DNA from 2 places in the Nonomuraea sp. NPDC049400 genome. Region 1 is predicted to be linked to the other one. Evidence: riboswitches for the same ligand, from Rfam matches in the RefSeq annotation. Region 1 holds a riboswitch; the other holds the start of a gene.
What was found. A riboswitch is a leader RNA that binds a small molecule or an ion and turns the genes downstream of it on or off. The one in region 1 is predicted to bind cobalamin.
Positions count from the first base shown of each region.

Region 1 (4,404 bases):
ATGCGGGTGGCGGGGCGGGAGCGCAGGTAGTACGTGGTCTTCAGGCCCTGCTTCCAGGCGTAGGCGTACATCGACGAGAGCTTGCCGATGGTCGGGCTGGCCATGAAGAGGTTCAGGGACTGCGACTGGTCGATGTACGGCTGGCGGGCGGCGGCCAGGTCGATCAGCGCCTTCTGCGGCAGCTCCCAGGCCGTGCGGTAGAGCACCTTGAGGTCGTCCGGGATGCCGGGGATCTCCTGGACCGAGCCGTCGGCCCGCTTGATGGCGTCGCGCATCTCCTGCGTCCACAGCCCGCGCGCCTGCAGGTCGGCCACCAGATACCGGTTGACCTGCAGGAACTCCCCGGACAAGGTCTCCCTCTTGAACACGTTGGACACCTGCGGCTCGATGCACTCGTAGCAGCCGGCGATGGAGGCGATCGTGGCGGTCGGCGCGATGGCGATCATGAGCGAGTTGCGCAGGCCGGTCACCCCGATCTTCTCCCGCAGCGCCGCCCAGCGCGGCGCGGCCCCGGCGCCGTAGTGGTCCGGGTGCAGCACTCCCCCGGCCGCCCGCGTGTCGGCATACGACGGGTGCCTGCCGCGCTCGGCCGCGAGGTCGGCCGAGGTGTCGTACGCGGCCAGCGCGATCTCCTCGGCGATCTGCGTGGACAGCTCCAGCGCCCGCGGCGAGTCGAACGGCAGTCGCAGCGCGAAGAACACGTCGGCCAGGCCCATCACGCCGAGCCCGATCGGCCGCCACCGCTTGTTCGCCGACTCGGCCTCGGGAGTGGGGTAGAAGCCCAGGTCGATGGTCCTGTCCAGGAAGCGCACGGCCGTGCGCACGGTGCCGCGGAGCCGGTCCCAGTCCAGGTCCCAGTCACTGTCACCGCCGGCGAGATGGGCGGCGAGGTTGATCGAGCCGAGGTTGCAGACCGCGGTCTCGGCGTCGCTGGTGACCTCCAGGATCTCGGTGCAGAGGTTCGACAGGTGGATGACGTTCTCGGGGCGGGCGGTCTGGTTGGAGGTGCGGTTGGCGGCGTCCTTGAACGTCATCCAGCCGTTGCCGGTCTGGGCGAGCGTGCGCATCATCCGGCCGTAGAGGGTCCTGGCCGGGATCTGCCGGACGTACCGCCCGGCGGCCTCGTACGCGCGGTACGCCGCCGTGAACGCCTCCCCGTACAGGTCGGTGAGGTCGGGCACCTCCTTCGGGTCGAACAGCGACCAGACCTCGTCCGCCTCCACCCTGCGCATGAACTCGTCGGGCACCCAGTTGGCCAGGTTGAGGTTGTGGGTGCGGCGGGCGTCCTCGCCGGTGTTGTCGCGCAGCTCCAGGAACTCCTCGATGTCGGCGTGCCAGGTCTCCAGGTAGACGCAGGCCGCGCCCTTGCGCCGCCCGCCCTGGTTGACCGCCGCGACGGAGGAGTCGAGCGTGCGCAGCCAGGGGACGATGCCGTTGGAGTGGCCGTTCGTGCCCCGGATCAGGGAGCCGCGCGAGCGCACCCGGGTCCAGGCGATGCCGATGCCGCCCGCGTACTTCGACAGCCGCGCCACCTGCCCGTACCTGTCGTAGATCGCCTCCAGCTCGTCGCGCGGCGAGTCGAGCAGGAAGCACGACGAGAGCTGCGGCCGGCGCGCGCCCGAGTTGAACAGCGTGGGTGAGCTGGGCAGGTACGACAGCGTGGACATGAGCGCGTAGAGCTCGGCGGCCTCCGCGACCGACTCCGACAACCCGCAGGCCACGCGGAGCAAGAAGTGCTGGGGCCGTTCCAGCACGGCCCGCGTCTCGGGGTGGCGCAGCAGGTAGCGGTCGTAGACGGTGCGCAACCCGAAATACTCGAACCGGTCGTCCGCCTCCGCGGAGATCAGGGCGTCCAGCTCGGCCGCGTGCGCGGCGACGAACTCCGCCAGCCCGTCCTGGATCAGCCCGGCCGCGTGGGTGGCGGCGATGGACTCGGAGAACGACCGCACCCCGTGCGCGGCCGCCTCGTCGGCGATCTCCTCGGCCAGCAGCCGGGCGGCGACCCGGGAGTTGGCGGGATCGGCGATGACCCGGGCGGCGGCCTCCTCGATGGCCAGACGACGGTCGATCCCGATGGTCTGCGTCACGTGCTCTCTCCTCGCGAGCTCGTCCCCCGTGAGGGCGCGCGAGAGCACGACGGCAGGCAGCACCCGCCGGTTCGCTCCCCGGCCCTCCCTCGAGGCCATGGTCACTTCACGCCGGGCGGGCAGCCCGGCATGTCGCAGGCAGGTCTTCGGGCTCGCGGGCGCGCAAGTGCTCCTACTGGCCGTCGCTTCCCAGATCGCTCCAGTGCGCATGACGGCGGTCGTTCCCGCTCACCGCTGCGGGGCAGCCCCGGAATCGCACCGGGTTCCCTTTTACTCCGCCTCCGGAGAGGCGAACCAGCGACGAGGAGGATCCTACATCTAGTAGCCGTTCCCGCAACTGACCCAGCATGTTGTGGCTCAGGGCTTGTCGAGCAGTCCGAGATCCCGCAGGACGGCGCGGGTGCGCTCGACCTCGGAGCTCAGCCACAGCTCGAAGTCGTCGCCACTCAGCGGGATCGAGACCCACCCCTCGGAACGGCAGGCCGCGTCCCAGGCCGGCGAGCCGGTCACGTCGTCGCACATGCGGATGGCCGCCTCGCGCGTCCCGTCCGGCATGGCCGCCGGGCCGAAGGCCGCCACCCAGTCCGCGAAGTCCACCCGTACGCCGGACTCCAGCAGCGTCGGCACGTCCAGCTCCGGCACCCGCCTGGCCGAGGACACCGCCAGCACCCGGACCCGGCCCGCGCCGATGCCGGCGCGCCACTCGGCGAGCAGGCCCGCGGCGGCCTTGGCCTTGCCGGACAGCAGCGCGGTGGCGGCCTCCTGGCTGCTGGGATAGCCGGTGTAGTCGACCTGTCTGGTGTCCGCGCCGAGCCCCTTGGCGATCAGCCCGAACAGCAGGTGGTCGGGCTCGCCCTCCGGCCCGCCCGCCAGCGGCGTCTGGCCCGGCCGGGCGAGCAGCTGGGCGCCGAAGTCCTCGAAGTCCCTGAATCGGGAGTCACCGGGCACGACCACGACCTCGACATCGCCGCTGAGCCGCGACAGCGGCGTCGTGGTGTCGAGGAGGGTCTGGGCGCTGTTCACCTCTGCGGCGGCCAGCGCGGGCAGGCCGGTCAGCATGACCTTCGTGCCGGCGCCGATCTGGTATCCGGCCGCGCGGGCGGTGTCGGCGAACACGTGCCCGACGCGCGCCCAGCGGCGCCCCTCCGGGTTGATCGAGAACCGGGCACGCAGGCCCGGCGCACCTCCGGTGGCGCGCTCCGTGCCGCAGCCGGCCGCGCACACGGCCACACCCAGCCCCCATGCGAAGAACCGTCGACGGCGCATGTGCCTCTCTCCCCCGAACTACCGCTCACTGGGGGTTATTGGCAATTTACCCAGAGATACACATATCTCTCACAAGGGCTTCTTCCCGACCCCGGCCATGAGCGACGACGGCAGCGACCAGTCGCCGACCAGCTTGGGCCGGTCGGGACGCCAGTCGACGGCCTGTACGAGCCCTGGGGGCTCCAGCGGGAAGTCGCCGAAGAACGCGCGGATCTCGGCGGGCGTGCGGTCGGTGCCGGAACCCGGATTCTCCGTGGCGGCCCCCCGGTATCGCTGACCGTCCTCCAGCCGGCCCATCGACGTGGCGTGGGTGATCACGAGATGGCTGCCCGGCGCCAGCCTCTCGCACAGACGGGCCACCGCCCGCTGCGGCCGCGCCGAGTCCGGCAGGAAGTGCAGGATCGACACCAGGAGCACCCCGACCGGTTCGCGCAGGTCCAGGAACCTGCCGGCCTGGGCCAGCACCGCGTCGGGATCGAGGAGGTCCGCCTGAACGAAGGCGGCCCTGCCCGGAGTTCCGAGCAGGGCCCTGGCGTGTGCGGCGACGACGGGATCATGATCGACGTAGACGACCCCGGCCTCGGGCGCCACCTCGTGCGCGCTGCCCTGGGTCGGCAGCCCGCTGCCCAGGTCGAGGAACTGGCTCACCCCGGCGGCGGCGACGTAGCGCACGGCTCGCTGGAGGAAGGCCCGGTTCGCGTGGGCCAGCGGGACCGCCTCCGGGATCAGCTCGGCGAGCTGCTCGATGGCCTGGCGGTCGACCGCGAAGTTGTCCTTCCCGCCGAGCATGTAGTCGTACATGCGTGCGAGATTGGGCGTCTCATGGTCGAACTGCCGCACGTATCGAATTTATGCCGTCCGCAGCAAGATAACGAGGTTTGAGGCCAAATTGGACTCTTTATTCGACCGTGACACTCTTGGCTAGATTGCGCGGCTTGTCCACATCGCGGCCGAGCGCCACGGCGGCATAGTACGCGAGCAGCTGCAACGGGATCGTGAGCAGGATGGGGTCGAGCTCGATCTCGTTCTTGGGGATCACGATCACGTCGTC
Region 1 covers NZ_JBITMP010000001.1:243,099-247,502, reverse strand. Annotated here, with positions in the region: gene ACIBVN_RS01085 (ribonucleoside-diphosphate reductase subunit alpha) at 1-2,186, opposite strand, end outside; cobalamin riboswitch at 2,207-2,401, opposite strand; gene ACIBVN_RS01080 (Bug family tripartite tricarboxylate transporter substrate binding protein) at 2,445-3,353, opposite strand; gene ACIBVN_RS01075 (SAM-dependent methyltransferase) at 3,423-4,193, opposite strand; gene glmS (glutamine--fructose-6-phosphate transaminase (isomerizing)) at 4,252-4,404, opposite strand, start outside.

Region 2 (4,404 bases), on a different contig from region 1:
ATGCGCTGCAGCTCCTCGACGTCGAGCTGCTGGATGAACGTCTGGATCGCGGTCAGGAACGACGTGACCGCCACCCCCGCCAGCACGAGCGTCGCGGTGCCGCCGGCGCGCCCGGCGGTGTTGCCGAGCGTGTACGCCAGGAACACGCCGCCCACGGCCCCGAGGAAGGCCGCGACCGGGATGCTCCCGGCCGACACCGGCAGCAGCACGACGGCCACGGTCGTCGCCAGCCCGGCTCCGGCCGCCGCGCCCAGCAGGTACGGGTCCGCGAGCGGATTGCGGAACACGCCCTGGTACCCCGCTCCCGCCATGGCGAGCAGCCCCCCGACCACGGCGGCCACCAGCACCCGGGGCAGCCGCAGCTCGAACAGCAGTCCCTGCTCGACCGGCGCGAGGCCGGAGTCCAAGTGCACGAACGGCAGCCAGTCGAGCGTCTGGAGCACCACCTGCCAGGGCGAGATGTCGGCGGCCCCGCCGATCAGACCGGCGATCATGCAGACGGCCAGCACGCCCAGGGCGCACGCCACCCAGAGGGGTCTGGCCCTGGACGGGCCGGCCTGCCGTGCCATGGTCAGCTCTTGGCCCCGGCCTTGGTCACCGCTGCGCCGATGGCCTCGGCGAGCTGGACGACGCGCGGCCCCCAGCGGGAGGCGAGGTCGTCGTCGAGCTGGATCACCTGGTCGTTCTTGATGGCGGACAGGCCCTTCCACCCCGGCCGCTTGGCCAGGGTGTCCTTGCTCTGCCCGCAGCACTTGACGTCGCCGAGGAAGATCAGGTCGGGGTCGGCCTGCGCCACGAACTCGGCCGACAGCTTGGGATAGCCGCCCGCCTGGTCGGGGGCCTTGTCGGCGATGTTCGTGAGGCCGAACATGGCGTAGACCTGCCCGATGAACGTCTGGGACGTCGCCGCGTACGGCGTCTGGTCGAGCTCGTGGTAGTACGTGAGCTTCTTGTCCTTGGGCGCCTCGGCGGCCAGCTTCTCGATGGCCGTCTTCATGCCGGAGACGACCTCGTCCGCCTTGGCCTTGTTGCCGGTGGCCGCGCCGATCTCGGCGATCTCCTCGTACGCCTCGTCCAGCTTGGCGGCGGCGGGTTCGAGGAGGACGGGCACGTTCAGCTTGCCCAGCTCGGCGACGATGTGGTCGATGTCGTTGGAGACGATGACGAGGTCGGGCTTCTTGGCGACGATGGCCTCGACGTTCGGCTTGAAGCCGGACAGGTCGCTCTTGGGGGCCTCGGGCGGGTAGTTCGACTGGTCGTCGGCGGCGACGACCTGAGGTCCGGCGCCGATGGCGAACAGCGTCTCGGTGTGGGTGGCCGAGAGGGAGACGATCCGCTCGGGCTTCTTGGCGAGGGTGACCTTGCCGTTGCCCGCCTCGATCGTGACGGGGAAACCGGCGGAGGAGGCGGCGGTGGGGGCGGTGGTGGTGGGGGCCGCGGAGGGCGTGGGGGCGGTCTGGCCGCACCCGGCCAGGACCAGCGTTCCCAGCAGCGCGCCCGCGAAGGCCGTGCGTACGGGCCTCACGAGTAGTCCTTTCACACTGTCGGAACCGAGAGACCCGCGTTGAGCGACGGATCACCCTTTTCCACGAGGGTTGATGACGTCAGCGCGGAGGCAGGCGACCTGGCTATGACAGTTGCGGGACAGCGCCGGAATCGCACCGGACTTCGCTGCAACTCTGCGCGTCGGACAAACGCTATCAATCCTCCGAACGGCCGTGGCGTCAAGGGGCGAGTTGGGCCTCCGCTTCGGCGATGATCCCCTGGAGCCTCAGCCCGTGAGCCGCGTCGAGGGGGTGGCCGCCGCCGTTCCGCACGGTCTCGGCGAACTCCGCCACGAGCGTGACCATGGGGTCGTCGTCGATGGGCTGGAGCACGGCGCTGCCGGTGCGGCCGTACACGGCGAACGTGGACGGCGGCGGGTCTCCGGCGGCGGCCATGCACAGCGACGCCTCGCTGACCGCGCCGCCCTCGTGCTCCAGCAGGAGGCCCGTCCAGCCCAGCGGGTCGCCGTGCGCGCGCACCCCGGTCACCCGGCCCAGTGCGGCGTCGAGCAGGTCGATCACGTGCGGGCCGACGTCGAGCAGCGCGCCCTTCTTGAGCCGCCACGGAGTGGCGAAGGGGTGATCGCCGAGAAGGACGCCGGAGATGTTCGCGGCGTGACCGCCGAACGCCTGGATCTCCCGGCACCGGGCCAGGAACGCGCGGGTCTGGGCGGCGTACCGCAGGGTGAGGATCATCTGGGAGGCCACGCCCGCCTCCGCGACGGCCTCGGCGAGGCGCCGGGCGCCGTCCAGTGAGTCCGCGAGGGGCTTCTCCAGCAGCAGCGCCTTGCCCGCGCGGGCGGCGCGGACGCCCAGCTCGGCCTGTACGGCGGGCGGCACGCAGAACGCCACGGCCTCGCAGGCGTCGAACAGCTCCTCGATCCGCTCGAACACCGGCGCCCCGAGCCGGGCGGCGGCCTCAGGACGGCGGGCCCACACCCCCGCCAGCCGCGTGTGCGGCCCGCTGGACAACATCGGCGCGTGCGCCATCTCGGCCCACGGCCCCGCTCCGACCAACCCCACCGCCACCGGCTCCATGCACCCTCCCCGACGCACCGCACTTTTGGGGAGGATCTTCCCACATCGCGATAAACGATCTTTGTAGCGGCGTGAACCCGCGCGGCGCCCGCCCATCGGCGTCACTGGGCGGCACGCCACTGGTGGATGGCGTGCTGCGGGCGGTGGGCGAGCGTGCCGGAGTCGATGGCGACGGTCTGGCCCGTGACGCAGCGGGCCTCGTCGGAGGCCAGGAAGCACACCAGGTTCGCGACGTCCTCGGTGGTGCAGGCCCACGGCAGGAGGCGCTCGGCGGCCTTGTCGGAGAGCTGGCCCTGCGTCATGGCCCGCCGGGCGGTCTCGGTGAGGACGAGTGCGGGGGCGACGGCGTTGCAGCGGATGCCGCGGCGGCCGTACATCGTCGCCACGTAGCGCGTGAAGCCGATCAGGGCCGCCTTCGAGGCCCCGTACGCGGCGTGGACCGCGTCCGCCACCAGGGCGGACACCGACGACATGAGGACGACGGCGCCGCCGTCCGGCATCGCGGGCACCGCGTGCTTGACCGTGAGCATCGCGCCGCGCAGGTTGACCTCCATCGTGCGGTCCCAGACCGCGGCCTCGAGCGAGTCGAGGTCGCGGTCCCGGCCATAGACGTCGGCGTCGAGCGCGGCGGCGTTGGCATGCACGACGTCCACCCGGCCGAACGACGCGACCAGGGCCGCGACGGCCTCCTCCACCTGCTTCTCGTCGGAGACGTCGCAGGTCAGCGCCATGGCCGTGCCGCCCCGGGCGCGGATGGCGGCGGCGGTGGCCCTGGCCGTCGCCGTGCGCAGGTCGAGCACGCCGACGCAGGCGCCCTCGGCGGCCAGGCGCGCCGCGCAGGCCGCGCCGATGCCCGAGCCCGCGCCCGTCACCAGCGCGACGCGGCCGTCGAACCGGCCCGGGGAGCGGCCGCTCACCACTCCACCGCCAGGGCGGCCAGCCCGCGGCCGACCAGCGACTTGCGGTAGGCGATCGGCTCGCCGGGGACGAGCCTGAGGTGCGGCAGGCGGCGGCCGAGCACGTCGAGGGCGGTACGCAGTTGCAGCCGGCCGAGCGCGGCGCCGACGCAGAAGTGGATGCCGTAGCCGAAGACCATGTGCTCGGCGGCGTTGGGCCGGTCGATCAGGAAGCGCTCCGGGTCCGGGAAGACGCTCTCGTCGTGGGCGGCGGAGTCCGTGGAGAGCAGGACGAGGGCGCCTGCCGGGATCGTCACGCCGTGCAGGGTGACGTCGCTCAGGGCATGGCGGAACGAGCCCAGCGACGCGCCGTCGATGCGCATGCACTCCTCGACGGCGTTCGGGACCAGTTCGGGCGGCACCGGCCAGGCGCACTCGCGCAGTAGTCGCAGGACGGTGTTGCCGAGCTGGTTCGGGACGGTGTCGTTGCCGCCGAGCAGGATCGTGGAGATCAGCTCGACGACCTCGCGATGGGTCAGCTCGTCGCCGATCAGGGACGTCATCAGGGACGTGAAGTCGTCCTGCGGGTCCTTGGCCCTGGCGGCGACCAGGCGATCCACGTAATCCAGATATGTCAGGAAACTGTCGGCGAGTTCGAGCTGGCGGTCCGGGGGCTGCGGCGACAGGAAGAGCTGGAACCAGTCCTTCACGTGCGCCTGGACGAACGCCTCGTCGGCCTCGGGCACGCCGATGAAGCGGGCGGTCAGCTTGACCGACGGCTCGTGGCCGATCTCGGAGACGAAGTCGGCCCCTTTCCGCGGTGCCAGGCGGTCGAGCAGGTCCTCGTTGAGCCGCCGGAAAGAGTCCTCCATGGCCGCGACCGCCCGGGGCGTGAACGCCCTCGACACCGACCGGCGCAGGCGGGT
Region 2 covers NZ_JBITMP010000033.1:29,865-34,268, reverse strand. Annotated here, with positions in the region: gene ACIBVN_RS38950 (FecCD family ABC transporter permease) at 1-569, opposite strand, end outside; gene ACIBVN_RS38945 (ABC transporter substrate-binding protein) at 572-1,525, opposite strand; cobalamin riboswitch at 1,597-1,717, opposite strand; gene ACIBVN_RS38940 (Gfo/Idh/MocA family protein) at 1,725-2,582, opposite strand; gene ACIBVN_RS38935 (SDR family NAD(P)-dependent oxidoreductase) at 2,684-3,499, opposite strand; gene ACIBVN_RS38930 (cytochrome P450) at 3,496-4,404, opposite strand, start outside.
Region 2: it holds a riboswitch for cobalamin, as region 1 does, so the genes downstream of both, ACIBVN_RS38945 (ABC transporter substrate-binding protein) here and ACIBVN_RS01085 (ribonucleoside-diphosphate reductase subunit alpha) in region 1, are expected to answer to the same signal.